Regions from separate parts of the Streptomyces callyspongiae genome, predicted to be linked through region 1. Evidence: riboswitches for the same ligand, from Rfam matches in the RefSeq annotation. Region 1 holds a riboswitch; each other region holds the start of a gene.
The links. A riboswitch is a leader RNA that binds a small molecule or an ion and turns the genes downstream of it on or off. The one in region 1 is predicted to bind cobalamin.

Region 1 (6,898 bases):
ACTGGTTCCACCCCAGCCGGAAGGGGCAGAGCGCACTGGCGCGGCTCGCCCACGCGCGCATCACCGATCGCTGAGGCGCCGAGGGGATGCGCCCACTGCCCCCTGCCACCCGTTCACGCCCGGTCGTCTCCGGGCTCGGAGCCGCCGAGCATGCGTGCCAGCAGGTCCCGCAGCACCCGGCGCTCCAGGGACGTGAGGTCGGCCAGCGGTTCCCGCGCGAAGTCCAGGGACCCTCGCAGGCTCCCTGCGGTGTCGCGCCCCGCTTCGGTGGCCGCGGCCACCTTCACCCTGCGGTCCGCCGGATCGGGGCGACGCTCGACCAGACCGCGCGCCTCCAGACGGTCCACGATGCCCGTGACGTTCGACGGTTCGCAGCGGAGCTGGTCGGCGATCTTCCGCATCGGCGTGGGCTGCCGCGCGAGCAGGGTGAGCACCCGGGCCTGCGCACCGGTGAGCGCGTGGTCCGCGGCCGCCAGCTCATACTCCGCGTGATAGCGCGCCACGACCCCGCCGATCAGTTCGACGACCTCCCGGGTGAGGGGATCGGGCTGCGGCAGCGCGGGACGGGAGCCGGAAGTCATGGCACCACTCTACCCCATTGCTTGACAACCTGAAATATCCATGTGCACGCTTGTTTCATCACCTGAAACACATGGAGGCATCCCATGACCCTGCCGACCGCCGGTCGCGCGTGGCACCTGACGAAGCGGCCCCAGGGCTGGCCGGCACCGGACGGCTTCGCGCTGCGCGAGGTGCCGGTCGAGGCACCCGCGGACGGCCAGATCCTCGTGCGGAACCAGTACCTGTCGGTCGATCCCTACATGCGCGGCCGCATGGACGACCGGCGCTCCTACGTACCGCCGTTCCGCCTGGAGGAACCGATGGACGGCGGAGCCGTCGGCATCGTGGTGGAGTCCCGCGCGGAGGGCTTCAACGCCGGCGACCACGTCCTGCACGGCAAGGGGTGGCGGGAGTACGCCACGCTGGACGCCCGGCAGGCCACGACCGTCTCGCCCGAACTGGCCCCCGCCAGCGCCTACCTCGGCGTCCTCGGCATGCCCGGACTCACCGCGTACGCGGGACTGCTCGAGGTCGCTTCCCTCACCGAGGGCGACGCCGTGTTCGTGTCCGGCGCGGCCGGGGCGGTGGGCAGCCAGGTGGGGCAGATCGCACGCCTCAAGGGAGCGTCACGCGTCATCGGCAGCGCGGGCTCCGACGAGAAGGTCCGCCTGCTGCAGGAGGAGTACGGCTTCGACGCGGCGTTCAACTACAAGTCGGCCCCCGTCGCGGAGCAGCTGCGGGCAGCGGCGCCCCAGGGCATCGACGTCTACTTCGACAATGTCGGCGGCGATCACCTTGAGGCGGCGCTCGGCGAGATGAACGTGCACGGCCGCATCACGGTGTGCGGCATGATCGCGCAGTACAACGCCACCGAACCGCCGACTGCACCGCGGAACCTGGCCATGCTGATCGGCAAGCGTATCCGCATGCAGGGCATGCTGGTGGCCGACCACTACGGGATGCAGCAGCAGTTCGTCTCCGAGGTCTCGGAGTGGATCCGTTCCGGGAAGCTGCACTACCGGGAGACCGTGGTCGACGGTATCGACAACGCTCTCGACGCCTTCCTCGGCATGCTCAAGGGGGAGAACACCGGAAAGATGGTGGTGCGCCTCGAGGAATGAGTCGTCGGGAGAGAGCGGACCCGGAGCGCCAGGAGGCGCCGCAGAGGTTCCGCCGGGGGTGCACGGCCGGTTTCCCGCGCGAACCCGGTCCGTGCCCTTGGGCGGGAGCCGATGGGTGGGACGACGCCGCAACGGCCGCCGAACGGGGCACGGTTGTGGAGGGGTCCGACGGCGGGCTACTGTCGCACTGCCTTGGTGTTCGGGAAGCCGGTGCGAATCCGGTGCGGCCCTCGCCACTGTGATCGGGAAGTCGGGCTCCATTCCTCAACGGAAGCCACTGGACCGCTGCGGTACGCCGCACGGGCCGGGAAGGCGGAGCCCCCGGCGGCATGACCCGTGAGCCAGGAGACCGGCCAAGGCGCGTCGTCCATCCACGAGGTGCTGGAGAGGTCTCACTCACATGCATATTGCCGAGGGGTACTTGCCCCCGTGGCATGCGGTCGCCTGGAGCGCCGCCGCCGCCCCGTTCGTCCTGCACGGCGTCCGCACTCTCACCCGTCAGGTCCGCGAACACCCGGATTCCACGCTTCTCCTGGGAGCCTCGGGTGCCTTCACCTTCGTCCTGTCCGCACTCAAGATCCCTTCGGTCACCGGGAGTTGCTCCCACCCGACCGGCACGGGGCTGGGGGCGATCCTGTTCCGGCCGCCGGTCATGGCGGTTCTCGGCACGCTGACCCTTCTCTTCCAGGCGCTGCTGCTCGCCCACGGCGGACTGACCACGCTGGGGGCCAACGCCTTCTCGATGGCGGTCGTCGGGCCCTGGGCGGGCTACGGGGCCTACCGGTTGCTGGTCCGCACCGGGGCTCCGTTGATGGCTGCCGTCTTCGCGGGCGCTTTCCTGGCCGACCTCAGCACCTACTGCGTCACCAGCGTGCAGCTCGCACTCGCTTTCCCCGACCCGGTGACCGGCGTGGCCGGAGCACTGGCCAAGTTCGGCGGCATCTTCGCCGTCACACAGCTCCCGTTGGCCGTCAGCGAGGGCCTGCTCACCGTGCTGGTGATGCGGTTGCTGACCCAGTCCAGCCGAGGCGAGCTGCGCCGCCTCGGAGTGCTGACCCGGCTCGCCCCGGGGCCCGCTCGAGCGGCGGAGAACCGGGCGGCCTCGACGCAGGAGGCGGCCCGGTGACGCGCGGAACCCGCATCAATCTGCTGCTGATCGCCGTGGTGGTCGGCCTGGCCGTGGTCCCGCTGGCCATCGGCGCCGGCGACGGCGCGGACGAACCCTTCGGCGGTGCCGACGCCCGGGCGCAGGGCGCCATCGAGGAGAACGCTCCCGCCTACGAACCGTGGTTCGCACCGGTGTACGAACCACCGTCGGGCGAAGTGGCGTCGGGCTTGTTCGCGCTGCAGGCCGCTCTCGGCGGGGGTGTGGTGGCCTACTACTTCGGGCTGCGCCGGGGACGCCGCCAGGGCGCGGCGGCCGCCGAGGCCGCGGCACCGGCCCCGGTGGCCGGCGAGGCCGACGGCCGACCCGTCCCGTAGCCGCTCGTGCTGCCCATCGACGCCGCAGCCCACGAGAACCGCTGGCGGGGGCGTCACCCGCTGGAGAAGGCCGCGCTGGGGCTGGGGCTGACCGCGCTCGCCGTCGCCCTGCCGCCGTGGCCGGGCGCCGCGCTCGTCGCCGCCGCGACGCTGACCGTGCTGCTCGGCCCGGCCGGCGTCGCGGGGCGCCGGCTGTGGCGCGCCTTCCGGGTACCCCTCGGTTTCTGCGTGACCGGAGCGGTCCCGTTGCTGTTCCGGCTGGGAGGAGCGGGTGACGGCTCCGGCTGGGGTCTCTCGTGGGCGCCCGAGGGTCCCGTCCAGGCTGTCGGACTGCTGCTGCGCACGTCGGCGGCCTCGCTCGGGCTGCTGCTGTTCGCGTTCACCACTCCCGTCGCCGACGTGGTGCCGCGCCTGGTGCGTGCCGGAGTGCCCCCCGCGGTCGTGGACGTGGCGCTGGTGATGTACCGGATGAGCTTCCTGCTGCTGGATGCCGTGCGACGTGTGCGGGAGGCGCAGGCGGCCCGGTTGGGCCATGCCACCCGGGCGGCCGCGTGGCGCTCACTGGCCGGCCTGGCATCCACCGCGTTCGTCCGCGCCTTCGACCGCGCCCAGCGCCTCGAGCGGGGACTGACGGGGCGGGGCTACGACGGCACGCTGCGGGTGCTGGTGCCCGCCGTCCTGCCGTCCCGCCCCTTCCTGGCAGGTACGGCACTGCTGCTCATCGGGCTGATCGTCGCCACCCTCGTCCTGGAAAGGCTGCTTCCTTGAACCCGTCCCCCGAACCGCTGGTCGCGCTCGACGGTGCGGGCTTCCGCTACGAGGACGGTCCGTGGGTGATCCGGGACCTGGACTTCACCGTGCAGCGGGGGCGTTCGCTCGCCCTGCTCGGGCGGAACGGCAGCGGGAAGACCACGCTGCTCCGGCTGCTCTCCGGCGGGCTGCGCTGCGGTTCGGGACGGCTGCTGCTGGAGGGGGCGCCGGTGCGCTACGACCGGGCGGGCCTGACGCGGCTGCGGACCGCCGTCCAGCTGGTGGTGCAGGATCCCGACGATCAGCTCTTCGCCGCGTCGGTGGCCCAGGACGTCTCGTTCGGCCCGCTGAACCTGGGAGTGCCCGAGGACGAGGTCCGCCGCCGGGTGGACGAGTCCCTGGACGCCCTGGGCATCGCGGCGCTGCGGGACCGTCCGACGCATCTGCTGTCCTACGGTCAGCGCAAGCGGGCGGCGCTCGCGGGCGCGGTGGCGATGCGGCCGGGGCTGCTGGTCCTCGACGAGCCCACGGCGGGGCTCGATCCGCACGGCCAGGAGCAGTTGCTCACGGTTCTCGCCGGACTCCGGAGCTCCGGCACCACCGTGGTGATGGCGACGCACGACGTGGACCTCGCGCTGCGCTGGGCACAGGACGCGGCCGTGCTGACGGGGGCGGGGCTGCGTGCCGGCCGGACGGAGGAGCTGCTCTCCGAAACGGATCTGCTGTCGGAGGCGGGGCTGCGGATTCCGTGGGGCACCGCCGTGGCCGCCGCTCTGCGCGCGTACGGCGTGCTCGGGGAGGACGAGCCGGGGCCGCGCACTGCCGAGGAGGTGTTGTTCCCTCGCGCCGGGCGGGGCGGCCGGGCGGGGTGACGGCCGCCCCGCCCGGGGGTGCGCCGCGCAGGGGCCGCAGGCTACTAGGCCGACTTGCGGGGGCGCTTGGTCGCCGACGTCTTCTTGGCAGCGGTCTTCTTCGTGCCGGAGGACTTCGCGGTCGTCTTCTTCCCGCCGGCGGATTTCCTCCCCGCGGTCGTGGACGCCCCGTTGGACGCCTTCTTGGCCGCCGCGGTCTTCTTCGCGGTCCCGCGCTTCCCTCCAGACGGTTCCGCGGCGGCCGCCTTCTTCGCGGGGCGTTTCCCTTCCTGGCCCGTCGCCGGGGTCCGGCGCCCGTCCCGGAGGTCGTGGACCTCGGCCTCGCCTCCGGTCCCCTCGGGCTCGCCGCGTGATTCCCGTGCCTCCCGGACGGAGGTCTCCAGCATCGCCATGAGGTCGACGACCTTCCCGGTGGCGGCTGCAGGCTCCCCCGTGGGCAGCGGACCGCCGGACTCCTTGGCATCGACGAGGGCCTCCAGCGCTTCCCGGTACTCGTCGTGCAGGTCCGCCATGTCCAGTTCGCCCAGGGTCTCCATCAGGGTGTCGGCGAGATCGAGTTCCGCGTCGCGCACCTGGACGCTCTCGCTGGGGGCCATGCCCTCGGCGGGCCGCACCTCGTCCGGCCAGAGCATGGTGTGCAGGGTGAGGGTGTCCTGGTAGACGCGGAGCATGGCGAGGCTCTCCCGGTTGCGGAGGGCGAGCTTGGCGACGGCGACCCGTCCGGAACGGTTCAGCGCCTCCCGCAGCAGCACGTACGGCTTCGCCGCCCCCTGACCGTCGCCGGTGAGGTAGTACGAACGGTCCAACCGGATGGGGTCGATGTCCTCGGCGGGCAGGAACCCGAGAATCTCCACGGTCTTGGCGGTCGGGAGGGGCAGGGAGGCGAGATCGTCCTCGGTGATCTCGACCGCGCTGCCGTCGGCGGTCTGATAGGCCTTGCCGATCTCCTCGGCCGGCACCTCCTCGCCGTCGAGCTCGCACACCTTTCGGTAGCGGATCCTGCCGCCGTCGGTGGTGTGGATCTGGCGGAACGAGACGCCGTGGCTCTCGGTGGCGGAGACCACCTTGATCGGGATGGAGACCAGCCCGAAAGAAATGGCCCCCTTCCAGATGGAACGCATCGCTTGTCCCTTCTGTGGGATTCTTCCGAGTATGCCCACCACGGAGATCGACGGCCACCGGCTCTCCCTCAGCAATCTGGACAAGGTGCTGTACCCGGCCGCGGGCTTCACCAAGGGCGAGGCCGTCCACTACTACGTGGCGGTCGCGGAGGCAGTGCTGCCTCATCTCCGCTCCCGCGCCGTGTCCTTCCGCCGCTTCCCCGACGGCGTCGAGGCGGCGGGCTTCTTCGCGAAGAACCCGCCGCCGGGAACCCCCGACTGGGTGAGAACGGCGGAGGTCCGGCGCAGCGGGGACGTCCCGGAGCGCCAGGTCGTGGTGGAGGACCTGGCGACGCTGGTGTGGGCGGCGAACCTGGCGGCCCTCGAGCTGCACACCCACCAGTGGCGGGTGGAGACTCCGCGCAGGGCCGACCGGATCGTGTTCGACCTCGACCCGGGCGAAGGGGCGACGATCATGGAGTGCCGCACGGTCGGGGTGTGGTTGCGGGAACGCCTGGCTCAGGACGGACTGACGGCTCTGGCCAAGACGTCGGGAGCCAAGGGACTGCATCTGCTGGCTGCCGTCAGCCCCACGGACTGCTCGGCGGTCTCGGCCTACGCCAAGCGCCTCGCACAGGAGGCGGAGCGGGCCATGCCGACACTGGCGCTCCACCGGATGGCGCGTAAGCTGCGGGCCGGCAAGGTGTTCGTGGACCACTCGCAGAACTCCTGGGCCAAGACCACGGCAGCCCCCTACACGCTGCGGGCCCAGCCGCAGCCGACCGTGTCGACGCCGCTGAGCTGGGACGAGCTCGCGGCCGCCCGGACACCCCGGGATCTGGTCTTCACCGCCGCGGACGTCCCGGACCGCGTGGCGCGGCAGGGCGACCCGATGGCGGTGCTGTGCGACGGACGGCGCACGGGCACGATCCCGTGACGCCGCGGCGCCGCACGTCCCTCCCCGGATCAGGCGCTGCCGGTCCCCCAGTCGTCGCCGTTCGCCCGGTGGTCG
Region 2 (6,898 bases), 180 kb from region 1:
GCGGCGCCGGCTGCGCGGCAAGGAGATCCGCGTCGGCCGACTGATCCTGCACACCACGTCGTTGGCCGGCGGACTGATGTTCGTCGCGCTCGGGGCCCTGTTCCTGGTCTTCGACGGCGCCTCCGCGCTGCCTTCCCCGCTGGGCGTGGAGGGGGAGTTCGCGCTCGAACAGCGGATCTCGCGCTGGGGAGCCGCGGTGTCCGACCGTGCGGTGGCGCTGGTGGCCGCCGTCCTGGTCGCGGCCGTGTCGCTGGCCGTACTGCTGCGGCGACCGTCCCGCTCGCCCGGGGAGGAGGACTGAGGAACGACCGCGCCGCGCGCGGTGCCTGCTTGCCGGTGAAAGCGCCGGCAAGCAGGCATTCGGCACGCGGCAGAAGGTCAGGCTGCCGCCGACTCCCGGCGCACCCTCCGCGCGGCTGCCACCAGGTTCTCCAAGGACGTCCGCACCTCCGGCCAACCACGGGTCTTCAGACCGCAGTCCGGGTTCACCCAGAGCCGCTCCGCGGGGAGGGCCTCGAGCCCGGTGCGCAGCAACTCCGCCACTTCCGCCACGTCGGGTACGCGGGGCGCGTGGATGTCGTACACACCGGGACCCGCCTCCCGCGGGTAGCCGTGCGCCGCGAGTTCGCGCGCCACCTTCATGCGGGAACGTGCCGCTTCCAGGCTGATGACATCGGCGTCGAGGTCGTCGATGGCCCGGATGACGTCGCCGAACTCCGCGTAGCACATGTGGGTGTGGACCTGTGTCGCCGGGCCGACACCGGAGGTGGTCAACCGGAAGGCCTTGGTGGCCCACGACAGGTAGGACGGGCGATCCTCGGGCCGCAGCGGCAGGGTCTCCCGCAGCGCCGGCTCGTCGACCTGGATCACGGAGGTGCCGGCGGCCTCCAGATCGCGCACCTCGTCCCGCAGGGCGAGCGCGACCTGCCGGGCGGTGTCGGCGAGAGGCTGGTCGTCCCGCACGAACGACCAGGCGAGCATGGTCACCGGCCCGGTGAGCATGCCCTTGACGGGACGGTCGGTGAGGGACTGGGCGTACGCGGTCCAGTCCACGGTCATCGGCTCGGCACGGGAGACGTCCCCGGCGAGGATCGGCGGGCGGACGCAGCGGGTGCCGTAGGACTGCACCCAGCCGTGCCGCGTGGCCAGGAACCCGTCGAGCTGCTCGGCGAAGTACTGCACCATGTCGTTGCGTTCGGGCTCACCGTGCACGAGCACATCGATCCCCGCCTCCTCCTGGAAGGCGATCACGTCGCGGATCTCCGTCCCGACCCGCTCCTCGTAGGCCGCGGCATCGATCCGCCCGGCCCGCAGGTCGGCGCGGGCCGCGCGCAGCTCGTCCGTCTGCGGGAAGGAGCCCACGGTGGTCACGGGCAGCAGCGGAAGGCCGAGCCGGGCGCGTTGGGCCGCGTTCCGGTCCGTGTAGGGCTGTGGGCGGTGGCAGTCCCCGTCCGTCACCGCGGCCGCCCTGGCGCGGACGGCAGCGTCACGGGTCAGTGCGGAGCGGGCCCGGGCGGCGAGGTCGGAGCGGCGGCCGGCGAGGTCGGCGGCGATCGCGTCGGCGCCCTGCGTGAGCCCCTTCGCGAGGGTGACGACCTCGGCGGTCTTCTGCCGGGCGAAGGCCAGCCAGCGCAGAATCTCCGGGTCGATGTCCCGCTCGGCGGCGGTGTCGAGCGGGACGTGCAGCAGAGAGCAGGACGGGGCGACATCGACGCGGTCGGCGAGTCCCAGCAGCGTGCCCAGTGTCGCCAGTGACCTCTCCAGGTCGTCGGCCCACACGTTGCGGCCGTCGACCACACCGGCGACCAGGCGCTTGCCCGGGAGACCCCCGACGGCGGCGAGGGCGTTGAGATTGGCGCCCGCGCTTCGGGTGAAGTCCAGCCCCAGGCCCTCGACCGGGGCTTTCGCCAGCACGGGAAGCGCCTCACCGAGCCGGTCGAAGTAACTGGCGACGAGCAGCTTCGGCCGGTCTGCCAGGGTGCCGAGGTCGCGGTAGGCGCGAGCGGCGGCGTTCAGCTCGGCGGAGGAGCGTTCCTCGACCAGCGCGGGTTCGTCGAGCTGCACCCACTCCGCTCCGGCGGCGCGCAGGTCGGCGAGGACGTCGGCGTAGACCGGCAGCAGCCGGTCGAGCAGCGTCAACGGCTCGAAGCCGGGGGCGACGCCGGACGCGGGCTTGGCCAGCAGCAGGTACGTGACAGGCCCGAGGAGCACGGGGCGTGCGCGGTGACCGAGGGCCCGGGCTTCGCGCAGTGCGGCGACCTGCTGCGTGGAGTCGGCGGCGAACTCGGTGTCCGGGCCGAGCTCCGGGACCAGGTAGTGGTAGTTGGTGTCGAACCACTTGGTCATCTCCAGCGGGGCGACGTCCTGCGTGCCCCGGGCCATCGCGAAGTAGCCGTCCAGCGCGTCGGCCTCCACCGCTTTCCGGTGCCGTTCCGGGACGGCACCGACCATGACGCTGGTGTCCAGCACGTGATCATAGAGGGAGAAGTCGCCGGTCGGCACCTCGTGGATGCCGGCTTCCGCCAGACTGCCCCAGACCTGTGCGCGCAGCCCGGCCGCCGTCCGGGCCAGGGATTCTGCGGTGGTCCGGCCCTTCCAGTACCCTTCGATCGCTTTCTTCAGTTCCCGGTTCGGGCCCTGGCGCGGGTACCCGTACACGACGGCCTGTGGTGCCGCGGCTGCGGACTTCGGTGTCACGGAACTCTCCTTCGCGAGCGTGTCGTCGAGGTCCCGGGACCGGGAGCGTGCGCGAAGGAGCAGCCGACCGGTGGTGCGGCCGTGGTGCCTCAGCCGCTCCGCCCGGTGCGTACGCCGACCCGCCCTCGAGGTCACCGGAACCACCGCGCGCGGTCGCCGCGCGCGGACAGCGGGCAGGTTTTCGGACTCGCGGGCGCTTCGCCCTGTGGAAGGGCGGACTCCTACTGGCCGTCGCTTCCCGGTCCCGTTCGGGGCCAGTGCGTGTGACGGCGGTCGTTCCCGCTCACCGCTGCGGGGCAGTCCCGGATTTCCACCGGGTTCCCTCTTGCGACGCGCCTGCCTGGCAGACAGGGCGAACCAGCTGCACTCTTCAGACTAGTCGCCCCGAGCGGGAGCGGGAGGACGGATTCCACATTCCGGGCCGGCCCGGGAGGCGGCTCCGGCGGAGACGTGGGCAGGAAGCGGGACGCCGGCCGTGCTCGACGGGCGCATGTGCCGGACGTGCTCCGTGCACGATCACGTCTCCGACGGAGGATCCTGGCGGTCCGAACCCTCCGTCGTCCGGGAGGTCCCTTCCCGGGGCCGCGGCTCGTCGAGGTACTGATCGGCCCAGGCGCTGATGATGTGGGCGGCCCGCTGCGCCTGCCCCCGCGCGGTCAACAGATGGTCCGCTCCTTCGAGCGAGATGAAGCTTCGCGGGTGCCGCGCCTCCTGGAAGATCTCCCCGGCATTGGCGATGTCGACCGTGGAGTCGGTGGGCGAATGCGCGATGAGGAGCGGAAGGTTCACCTCGCCGATCCGGTCGCGGAGGTGAGCCCGGCGGACGTCCTCGACGAAGGCGCGCTTGAGAACCAGGGTCCTCCCGCCGACGAACCACTCGTGCGCGCCCTCGCTGAGGACACGGTCCAGGACCGAGTCGTACTGCCGCTCGACATGGCTGGGGTCGACGGGCGCCGCGATCGTGGCCAGCGCGCGGAGACCGGCCGTCTCGCGCGCTGCGGCGATCGCGGCGGCGCCGCCCCACGAATGCCCCACCAGCAGATCCACCGGAGTCCCCCGCTCCGCCATGAAGGCCGCGGCACGGACGGTGTCCTGCACCTTGACGGTGAACGACCCGTCGCCCCAGTCGCCCTCGGAGTCTCCGATCCCGAGATTGTCGAAGCGCAGCATGCCGATCCCCTCGCGGGCCAGCTGCTTGCTGACGCGCGAGGCGGCCGGCGAGTTCTTGCCGAGAGTGAATCCGTGCACGAAGAGGCCCCAGCCCCGGACCTTGCCCTTCGGCAGATCGATCACTCCGGCCAGTTCCGGGCCGACGACGCTCGGGAATCTTACTTTTTCTTTCATGCGCGGTGCTCACCTGGGCAGGAATCGACGTGGACGGGAGACGCCGACGACACTAGCCGGTCCGGCCTCGGGACGACGAGCGGCGGAGCGGGGCCGTTCCGCTCGGGATGTCAGCGCCACCTCCTACGCTCCAGCAGCTATGAGCATGATCGGAGAGTACGTCCGCCTGACACCCACGGAACTCGACCACGCGCTCCGTGATCCACACTGGGCCGAGGAGTTCGTGACCACGCTGCTCGAAGCGGAGTGCGACACCAGGCCCGAGACGGCCCGGGCACGCTGCCACGACATCAACAAAACCTGGCACGCACTCGATTTCCTGCTGCGCCGGCGGGACTTCCCCGTTGAAGGAAGCGCGGGTTGGCGACGTGTTCGCCGTCCGAGGTGGTGAAGAAGTGGGCGACGCCCATGTCGATACCGACGATCGCCCCGGTGGGCGGCAGTTGCTCGGCGGGCACGTTGTCGCAGGCGAGGATGACGTAGCAGCGCCTTCCCTCGCGCTTCACGCTGACCGTCTTGACGCGTCCCTGTACGGGCCGGTGCTGGTGCACGCGGACGTGCCCGACGCCTTGAAGGCGGACGCGGATCTGCCGGTCGTGGGCGGTGGAGTCCCACCGGCAGCCGTCGCCGTCCTTGGGGAAGGTGACGGTGTCGAAGTGCCCGACGCCCTTGAACCTGGGGTAGCCCGGGGTCTGCCCGGCCTCGACCCGGCGGAAGAACGCCTGGAATGCCTTGTCCAGGCGGCGCAGGGTGGCCTGCTGGGAGGAGAACGACCAGCGGCCCTGCCGCTCGGGGTCGAACCTGCGAATGCCCTTGAGCTGCGCGGACTGGTCGCCGTAGCGGACGGTGGTCTTCGAGGTGTGCCGGTAGGCGTCCCGGCGCTCTTGGAGGGCGCCGTTGTAGAGGGAGCAGTGGTCCCGCAGCATCTCGCCCAGCGCGGTCGCCTGGCGGGCCGTGGGCCGGAGGAGGAACTTGTACGCGCGGATCACGAGCCGTCCCCCTTCTGCTTCTTCCACGGGCGTTCCCACTGCGTGTCGATGTACTTCTCGACCGTCGCCGCCGATACCGCGCCGACCGATGCCGCGAAGTACGACGACGACCACAGAGTGGGCATCCGCGACTTCAGGTGTGGGAACTCCTCGCGCAGCACGCGGGAGGTGAAGCCCTTGAACTGGTTCGCGACGTATGAGGCTGAGGACTTCGGGTCGTGCTTCACGAACAGGTGGACGTGGTCGGGCATGACTTCGAGCGCCACGATCTCCCACCCCCGCTCGTCGGCCTTCTGCCGGATCAGTTCGTCCAGGCGTTCCGCGACCCGTCCGTCAAGGACTGGACGGCGGTACTTCGGGCACCACACCACGTGGAGCCCGAGGTCATACACGCCGCCGGAGAATCGGCGAACCTTCCTGGTCACGGCCATGCAGCAACTATACACAAGACGCTGGTCTAATTCGGCAGAGAGGTGGGATCAGGTGAACAGTGCAGATCCGTGCACCCAGTTGAGGTCAGAGCAGGACTCAGAAGCCATTCCCCACCCCGCTAAAGCGGGGCGTCCCCTGGCCAGGTCCTGATGGATCTAGGGCCAACCGGGGAGGGAGGAAACATGACCGTCTCGGCGGAGCGAGGCCGCGTCCATCGTGCGCTTCGCCGTATCGGTTCATTCTTGCGTGAGCTTGTTGGGGAGGCCGCCGCAGAGCTGGTACTGACCGTGCTTGCCTGCATCATCTTGTCGGGGCTGGTCCTGGCCTTCGCCTTGGGGTGGCGGCTCAATCCGCTCGCAACGGGGGGTGCTGCCGGTGCGGTACTGGTCTTCCTCGGCTACGGCGGCTGGGAGCTGCTTCGCCCGACCAAGCCAGTGCGTCGTGGGCGGCTGGCGGTGGTAGCGGGAGCCATGTTCAGCGTGGCAGTCGTAGTTGTCCTCTACGCCTCGAACTGCGGTTGTTCCACATAGCCAAGCCTTGGCCACGCGGTCGGTGGAGCGGCTTTGGGCCGAAGCTGCCATGGGGCGAGAGGTCAGGGGCCCGCAAGCTTGCTGTGACTCGGGCGGCGCCTTGCCGCCATCGACGCCGCGTTCGTTCCCGGCGAGGAGGCGCCGCCCTCCGCTGCCTGACAGCCGCACACACAACGACCGTGGGCCGTGCCTTCCGAGAGAGGAAGGCACGGCCCACGGCCCATATACGGCCCAGGTCAGTGAAACAGCGCTGTGACCTGAACAGTTTCTAAATGTCGAAGTACAGCTCGAACTCGTGCGGGTGCGGGCGGAGCTGCATCGGCGCGATCTCGTTGGTGCGCTTGTAGTCGATCCAGGTCTCGATCAGGTCGCTGGTGAAGACGCCTCCGGCCTGGAGGTACTCGTTGTCCGCCTCGAGGGCGTCGAGCACCGCGGGGAGCGAGGTCGGGACCTGCGGGACGCCCGCGTGCTCCTCCGGGGCGAGCTCGTAGAGGTCCTTGTCGATCGGCTCGGCCGGTTCGATCTTGTTCTTGATGCCGTCGAGACCGGCCATCATCAGGGCGGAGAACGCCAGGTACGGATTGGACGACGGGTCCGGTGCGCGGAACTCGACCCGCTTGGCCTTCGGGTTCGTTCCGGTGATCGGGATGCGCATCGCAGCGGAGCGGTTGCGCTGCGAGTACACCAGGTTCACCGGCGCCTCGAAGCCCGGAACCAGACGGTGGTACGAGTTCACCGTCGGGTTGGTGAAGGCCAGCAGGGACGGCGCGTGCTTGAGGATGCCGCCGATGTAGTAGCGGGCGGTGTCGGAGAGGCCCGCGTAACCCTGCTCGTCGTAGAACAGCGGCTCCCCGCCGGACCACAGCGACTGGTGGACGTGCATGCCCGAGCCGTTGTCGCCGAAGA
Region 3 (6,898 bases), on a different contig from region 1:
CGTTGCGCCGCAGATTGATCTCCGCCGGACTGCCGGCGCCCTCGCAGATCACGGCGTCGTGCGTCGCCCGCAGTTCCCGCAGGCAGTCCGTGACCGTCGTCAGCAGCGTCCGCTGCCGGTCCTCGTGGTAGCCGCGAGCGCTGAGTTCGCCGACGGGCCGCCCCATGAGGACGACCTGGCTGCTGCGGTCACCTCCCGGTTTCAGCAGCACCGGGTTCATGTGCGCACTCGGCTCGACTCGCGCCGCGGCGGCCTGCATGGCCTGGGCACGGCCGATCTCCGCCCCCTCGCGGGTCACGTAGGAGTTGAGCGACATGTTCTGCGCCTTGAAGGGCGCCACCGACAGGCCCTTGCGGGTCAGCCACCGGCAGATGCCCGCCGTCACCACGCTCTTCCCCGCGTCCGAGGTGGTGCCCGCCACCAGCAGTCCGCTCACCGCTTCCGCCTCCTCCTGCTCGCGGACACCGCTGCCCGCACACCTGTCGTCGCCACCAGTGTCAGCAACCCGACGCGCCGCGACAGGCCCGAGGCCCGCTCGATGTCGCATGCGGTCGCGCGCGCACCGGAAGCGTTGAGCACCGGACGGTGCTCGACCCTGCCGCCGTAGGCGAGGGTTCCGCCCAGCCGCACACCCAACGCCCCGGCGAACGCCGCCTCGACAGGCCCGGCGTTGGGACTGGGATGCCGGAAGGCGTCCCGGCGCCAGGCCCGCAGCGCCCCGCGCGGGTCCGGCCCCGCCAGGGCGGCCAGACCCGCGGTGAGCCGGGCCCCCGGCCACCCCGCGACGTCGTCCAGCCGCGCGGCGGCCCAGCCGAACCGGCGGTAGCGCGGGGACCGGTGGCCGTGCATGGCGTCGAGCGTGTTCACGGCGCGGAACGCCACCAGTCCGGGAACGCCCGCCGCGGCGCCCCACACCAGCGCGCCGACGACGGCGTCCGAGGTGTTCTCCGCGACGGACTCCAGCACCGCGCGGGCCAGGCCGTCCGCGTCCAGGGCGTCCGAGTCGCGTCCGCACAGGTGCGGCAGCCCGGCGCGTGCGGCCGGGAGGTCCCCTGCCGCGAGTGCCGCGCCGACGGCGCGGGCTTCACGCGTCAGCGAGGTCCCGCCGAGCGCGGCCCAGGCGGCGACGGCGGTGAGGGCGAGGTGCGGCAGGGGCGAACGGGCCCGCCGCGCCGCACGGTCGAGGGCAGCGGCCATGAGGGCCGGGCCTCCCACGCAGAGGGCGGTGCACACCGCTCCGGCGGCACGGCTGTCCTGCCAGAGCAGGCGTTCCGCGCGGGTGGCGGCACGGCCGAAAAGGGCAACGGGGTGGCCGCGCCGGGGATCCCCCAGTGCGCGATCGGCGAGGAAGCCGAGCGTCACCCCGTACGCGTACGCACGTGGGCGGGCCATCAGACGACGTGCGGCGGCGCCTCGCAGGAACGGGGGAGGGGCGGGCACGACAGGCCCGGGGGAGCGGCGCGGAAGCCACGCATGGCGGTGTCCTCACTCAGGGTCCTCGCCCTGGTTCGACGTGACCGGCGACGAGAGTCTCCTGGCTCCCGGATCGGCCTCTCCCCGTGCCTTCCAGCCCGTGCGGGCCGTGGCGTGCGGTGGGGAGCGCTCCCCGGTGACAGTGGCGGGACCGCGCCGGATTCTCACCGGCTTCCTCTCCTGCCGCCGCTTGGCACGGGAAGTCCATCACGCACCCCAACGGGCGTCAACTCGTCCCCGACCTGCGACGGAAGAGTGTGAGCGGCCCCACGCGCGGTCCGTGGGGCCGCTGCCGCACGGGTCAGTTCCCGGCGTCGTTCTTCTCCGGGACGTCGGCGGCACACGTGGCGCGGCCGAAGTCGCCGAAGGCGGTGGCGCGCTGACGGTGCTGCCCGTCGACGGCCACGGTGCACTGGGCCGTGCCGCCGTCCTTCCCGAGGGTGAGGGAGACGCGGGCCGAACCGCTGGCCGGCTGGACGGTGAGTTTCTTGGTCCAGGGCAGTTCGACGGACTGCCGCTGCCGGCGGGGCTTGTCGGGGTCGCCGCCGTTCCAGCTGATGGTGGCGGGGCCGTCGCCGGTCACCCGGTAGGTCACCGCCACGGAGTACGGGGCGTCCGCGGGTTCCTGATCGTCCGACAGTCCGACGGTCAGCGCCGTCCCGGCCGCGGCAGCGGCGACCAGGGCGGCCGCCCCGGCGAGGACCTTCGGCCGGTGGTCGCGCCACAGCACGGCAACCGTTCCGCCCGCAGCGGAGGCCTGCGTTCCGTCCTGTCCGCCGGTCCGTCCGTCCGGGGAGTCCGCTTCCGCGGCGTCGGCCGCCGTGTCCGCCGGGGGTGCGGATTCCGCGGCGCCCGGTACGGAGCGGGTCCCGGTGCTCTCGCCTTCTTCCGCGTTCTGCGAGCCTTCCGTACTGCCCATGGCCGAACTCCCGGTTGCCTGATCCTGATCGCCGATTCCGTGCCGTGCGCCCCGGAGGGCGCGCCGAACCCGGGGTGTATACCGCATCGTTCGAGGGCATGTCATCCGGTCGGCGATGTCGTACATGTCTGATATGGGCAGCTGATGGTCATGGGCGCGGGCCAGCGCCCTTCGGTCCGGAGTCGGCAAGGTGCTCGTCCAGACGGGAGACCGTGGGGTGGAAGCGCCGGGTCGAATACGCCTGGCTCGGTCCGCAGCATCCCGACATCCACCAGAGGATTCCGCAGCCTTCACCAGAGTGCCGTGCGGGGGCAACGCGAGGTCTCGTGTTTCAGGTGATACGGGACGAGTTGCACGGTCAGGTACGGGAGTCGCGCCTCGGTCAGTGACCGTCGCAGGACACAAGGTGGTCTCCGGTGTGGCGGCGGACTCCGGGGCGGGTCTTGGTGCCAGAGGCGGTCGCGGTCGTTCAGTGACCGAGGTGGCCGTTGCGTTTCGCCGCCCAGGGGCAATCGAGGTGCGGCTGCTTCACTCGCCGCACTGTGCGGCCTCGAGACCGTCGCCGTGGCGACTTGGGCGGGCCTGGGGTGCGAATTCGGCCCTGGTCCGCGGGTTCAACGGTTTCAACGACTCTGCTGGCTGAGGGGTCTGCCGCCGCGTCTGGGTCCGCGGTTGTGTGGATGCGTCGTTCCCGGGCGAGAGCTGTGAAAGGGGCTGGGTGTGGACGCGGCAGGCGGTATCGGTGTGGTCGGGACCGGGGCTTGTGTGCCAGAGCGGGTGGTGTCGAATGCTGAAGTGGCCGCGCGGTGCGGGGTGAGCGCGGCGTGGATCGAGGCTCGCACGGGAGTGCGGGAGCGGCACCAGGCGGCTGGGGGAGAAGCGGCCTCGGATCTGGCGGCCGAGGCGGTTCGGCGTGCTGTGAAGGATGCCGGGATCAGCGTTGAGGATGTGGGGCTGCTGGTGCTGGCGACGTCCACGCCGGACGAGTTGGGCCCGTCGACGGCGTGCCGGGTACAGGCGTTGCTCGGGGCGGAGCGGGCGGTGGCGTTCGATGTGGCCGCGGCCTGCACGGGTTGGCTGTTCGGAGCGCGAGTGGCGCACGACTATCTGGCGGCGGACGCGGTGTGGCGGGAGGGGGCCCGGTATGCGGTGGTCGTGGGTGTGGAGGTGTACTCACGGTTCCTCAACCCGTCCGACCGGGCCACGTCGGTGCTGTTCGCGGACGGGGCCGCTGCGACAGTGCTCGGCCCATCTAGTGGTGGTTTCCAGCCGATCTGGCTGGGTTCCGACGGAAATGCGGCCGGAGATGTATTGATTCCGGCCGGGGGGTCACGGCGACCTGCGTCCCAAGACACGCTGGCCGGCCTGGAGCACACGGTGCACATGGACGGGCGCGCGGTGCGGGACTTCATCCTCGACATCTTCGACGTGGCGGCCGGTGAGGCACTGCGGCGTGCGGGGCTGCAGCGGAGCGGAGTGGACCTGGTGGTGACGCATCAGCCGAATCCGGCGCTGCTGCGGAAGGCCGCGGCCGACGCGGGGTTCCGTGACGAGCAGGTCGTGGTCACGGGGGACGAAGTGGGCAACATCGGCGCGGCGTCGCTGCCGTACGCGTTGACGCGGGCGGTCGCGTCGGGCCGGGTGCGGCCGGGGGGCCGACTGCTGCTGGTGGGTTTCGGCGCGGGTGTCACGTGGGGCAGCACGGTCCTCACCTGGGCCCGGGACGAGGAGGTCGTGGCGTGAGTGCCGTTGTGGATCCGGTGGATGTGCTGGAGCGGATAGGTGTATCGGCGCCCTACTACGCGCTGGAGAACGTGACGTCGGCTGGCCCGGGGCTGGTGCGGGCGTCGGTGCCGGTGCAGTGTCCGCCGGGGCGGCAGGTGTCGCCGATCGGGCTGTCGGAGGCGGGGCGGCACTTGGCGATCGCGGGCCTGTGCGCGGCGGCGACGGCTCACCCACTGAGGGGCCGGCACTACTACCTCGCGCGGGAAGTCGTGGGTCGGTCGGTGGTGCCCGATTCTGGCTGTGACGAGGACGCGCGGTGGCTGCGGGCGCGCGCCGGGGCGGAGTTCGGGTCGAAGCGGCGAGCGCGGGCCCACACGGAGCTGCTGCACATGGATGGGACGCCTCTGCTGGAGATGCACGTGGAGTACGACGTGCTGTCGGAGCGGGTCTTCCGGCGCATGTTCGACGTGCCGGAGCAGCGGGTGCCGGAGCAGCGGGGCCGCCGGGGCAATCCGTATACGCGGCTGCCGGAGGTCGAAGGGCTGAAGGCCACCGGTACGAACGCGGTCGGGTCCGTGCGGGTGGGTCCGGAGGCGTGCCGGGGCCATTTCGAGGGGTTCCCGGCAATGCCCGTGGCGATCACGGGCGGCGCGCTGGTGCGGCTGCTGGACGCGATCGTGACGCATGACGACCCGGAGGGGCGGTGGGTGTTCCACACGCTGCGGCTGGCGGCCGACCACCTGCCGCCTGCGGGCGAGCGCATCGAGTTGTCGGCACGGTCGCAGGAGGTGTCCGGGCGCCGCCTGGCGCGGTGCGAGGCAGTGGGCGGCGGACACGTCGCCACCACGATGGAAATCGGTTACACGCTCGCCTGACGCGGGCGGAGAAGGGGTTTGCTGTGGTGTTTCGAGTGGATGGTGCGCGGGCGCTGGTGACCGGGGCGTCACGCGGAATCGGGAAGGCCGTGGCGGTGGCGCTCGCGGATGCGGGTGCGGACGTGGCGGTGTCGGCGCGCACGGGTGAGGCGCTGAACGACACGGTGAAAGCGGTGCGCGCGGCCGGCGGTTCGGCGGTTCCGTGCGTGGCGGACCTCTCGCACGAGGGCGCGGGCGCCGGCCTGGTGGCCGAGGCCGTGGAAGGTCTGGGCGGGCTGGACGTCCTGGTGCACAACGCGGGCGTCATCGCGGTGGACGAACAGGGCACGTCCAGGGTGGTGCCGCTGGAGCACAGCGGGTCGGGTGATTGGCGGCCCGTGGTCGACGTGAACGTGCACGGCACGGTGGAGGTGCTGCGGGCGGCGCATCCGTTTCTGGTGAAGTCGCAGCGGGCGTCGGCGGTGGTGATGTCGTCGGTCGCGGGGGTGATGGGCACGCCGGGCATGGAGTCGTACGCGGCGACGAAGGCCGCACAGATTTCGGTGGTGCGGTCACTGGCAGTGGCGTGGGCGTCGGACGGGGTGCGGGTGAACGCGCTGTGCCCCGGGTGGGTCGCAACGGACATGACGGGGCCGATGCAGGCGGCGGGAGTGTCGGACTGGCTGTTGTCGCACGTGCCGCAGGGCCGCTGGTTGTCGTGCGAGGAGGTGGCGCCGTTGGCGGTGTTCCTCGCGTCGGGGGCGTCGTCGGCGGTGACGGGGCATGCGCTCGTGGCCGATGGGGGCGTGTCGATCGCAGAAGGGGGCCTGTCGGGGCGGCCGAAACCTGCCTCTCCGTTCGCGGCGTGACCCGGAGACTGTCGTGAACCGTACGGAAGGGAGTTCTGTGGTGGGTAGTGACATATGGGTCGTGGGTGAGTCGTTCGCGAGGGCGACGGTGCAGCCGGAGCTGGAGACGGCCGCGGGCCTGATGCGGTCGCTGCGGGAGACGCCGCCGGATGGGCGGCGGCCGGTGACCATGCGGCCGGGGCTGGGCGTGGATGAGGTGGAGTGGTCCACGTTGTGCCAGCAGTTGGTGAAGGAGCACGGTGCGGGGGTGCTGCCGGTGGGGGAGCCGCCGCGTCCGGTGTCGCGGCACGGCGTCCTCAAGCACCAGGCGGGCAACGTCCTCGTGGGTGATGCGCGTATCGACGCGGGGGGCGCGTTCACGGGGTGGCTGTCGGTGGCGAACGACACCGAGATGCTGCGGGACCACACGGCGGACCAGCAGCACGTGCCGGGGATGCTCGTGATCGAGGCCGTGTTGCAGCTCGTGACGTGGGCGGTGGGAGAGCACGTCCCGCCGGGGGAGCGTGGCGAGGCGCCGTATGCGGTGATGCATGGCGTGGATCTGGATTTCCGCAAGTTCGTGTTCCCGATCGCGGCGCGCCTGTCGGGGGAGTTGAAGCCTGCGGGGGAGGTGCACGAGGGGAAGGTGCCGCTGGTGTCCGAGGTGTCGGTGTGGCAAGCCGGCCGCGAGTGTTCGACGGCGCGGGTGCGGCTGCACGCGTTCGCTCCGCGGATGGTGTTCGCCGTCGAGGAGGGGCAGGTCCGTGGGGCGCTGGAGCGGGCTGTGGAGGACGCGGCGTGAGTGAATTCGATGAGCTGCTGACGCATCCGCTGTTCGCCCGCGAAGCGCCGCTGGGGGGCGCGGAGCGGCATGAGGTGACGTACCGGCGGCTGGAGATGTTGTCGCGGTTCGCGGGCGGGGCGGCCGCGTTGCGGAAGGACCGGGCCAGACTCGTGGAGATGCTGGCGTGGGCCGGGGTCGTGGATCCTCCTGTGTTCCTCGCGGGCCTGGTGCAGCACGCGGTGTGCTACGAGGCGATGGCGTCGCTGGGCCACAGGTCGCGATATCTGGATGCGGT

Region 2: linked by a shared signal. The riboswitch ahead of metE (5-methyltetrahydropteroyltriglutamate--homocysteine S-methyltransferase) and the one ahead of ACL06G_RS11420 (energy-coupling factor ABC transporter permease) in region 1 are both predicted to bind cobalamin.
Region 3: linked by a shared signal. The riboswitch ahead of ACL06G_RS19365 (cobalamin biosynthesis protein) and the one ahead of ACL06G_RS11420 (energy-coupling factor ABC transporter permease) in region 1 are both predicted to bind cobalamin.

The regions. Positions count from the first base shown of each region.
Region 1 is NZ_JBJZOM010000009.1:214,528-221,425, forward strand. It holds gene ACL06G_RS11405 (SGNH/GDSL hydrolase family protein) at 1-74, shown strand, start outside; gene ACL06G_RS11410 (MarR family winged helix-turn-helix transcriptional regulator) at 114-581, opposite strand; gene ACL06G_RS11415 (NADP-dependent oxidoreductase) at 666-1,682, shown strand; cobalamin riboswitch at 1,859-2,054, shown strand; gene ACL06G_RS11420 (energy-coupling factor ABC transporter permease) at 2,083-2,808, shown strand; gene ACL06G_RS11425 (energy-coupling factor ABC transporter substrate-binding protein) at 2,805-3,164, shown strand; gene cbiQ (cobalt ECF transporter T component CbiQ) at 3,171-3,932, shown strand; gene ACL06G_RS11435 (energy-coupling factor ABC transporter ATP-binding protein) at 3,929-4,786, shown strand; gene ku (non-homologous end joining protein Ku) at 4,831-5,907, opposite strand; gene ligD (non-homologous end-joining DNA ligase) at 5,939-6,823, shown strand; gene ACL06G_RS11450 (YtxH domain-containing protein) at 6,853-6,898, opposite strand, start outside.
Region 2 is NZ_JBJZOM010000009.1:30,768-37,665, reverse strand. It holds gene ACL06G_RS10555 (cytochrome c biogenesis CcdA family protein) at 1-301, shown strand, start outside; gene metE (5-methyltetrahydropteroyltriglutamate--homocysteine S-methyltransferase) at 379-2,697, opposite strand; cobalamin riboswitch at 2,853-3,074, opposite strand; gene ACL06G_RS10545 (alpha/beta hydrolase family protein) at 3,214-4,041, opposite strand; gene ACL06G_RS10540 (DUF1877 family protein) at 4,040-4,432, shown strand; partial or broken gene ACL06G_RS10535 (RNA-guided endonuclease InsQ/TnpB family protein) at 4,338-5,030, opposite strand; gene tnpA (IS200/IS605 family transposase) at 5,027-5,461, opposite strand; gene ACL06G_RS10525 (lysine transporter LysE) at 5,645-5,992, shown strand; gene glnA (type I glutamate--ammonia ligase) at 6,261-6,898, opposite strand, start outside.
Region 3 is NZ_JBJZOM010000022.1:29,167-36,064, reverse strand. It holds gene ACL06G_RS19370 (cobyric acid synthase) at 1-436, opposite strand, end outside; gene ACL06G_RS19365 (cobalamin biosynthesis protein) at 433-1,392, opposite strand; cobalamin riboswitch at 1,508-1,677, opposite strand; gene ACL06G_RS19360 (hypothetical protein) at 1,775-2,392, opposite strand; gene ACL06G_RS19355 (3-oxoacyl-ACP synthase III family protein) at 3,113-4,135, shown strand; gene ACL06G_RS19350 (hypothetical protein) at 4,132-4,992, shown strand; gene ACL06G_RS19345 (SDR family NAD(P)-dependent oxidoreductase) at 5,016-5,840, shown strand; gene ACL06G_RS19340 (AfsA-related hotdog domain-containing protein) at 5,881-6,621, shown strand; gene ACL06G_RS19335 (acyl-CoA dehydrogenase) at 6,618-6,898, shown strand, end outside.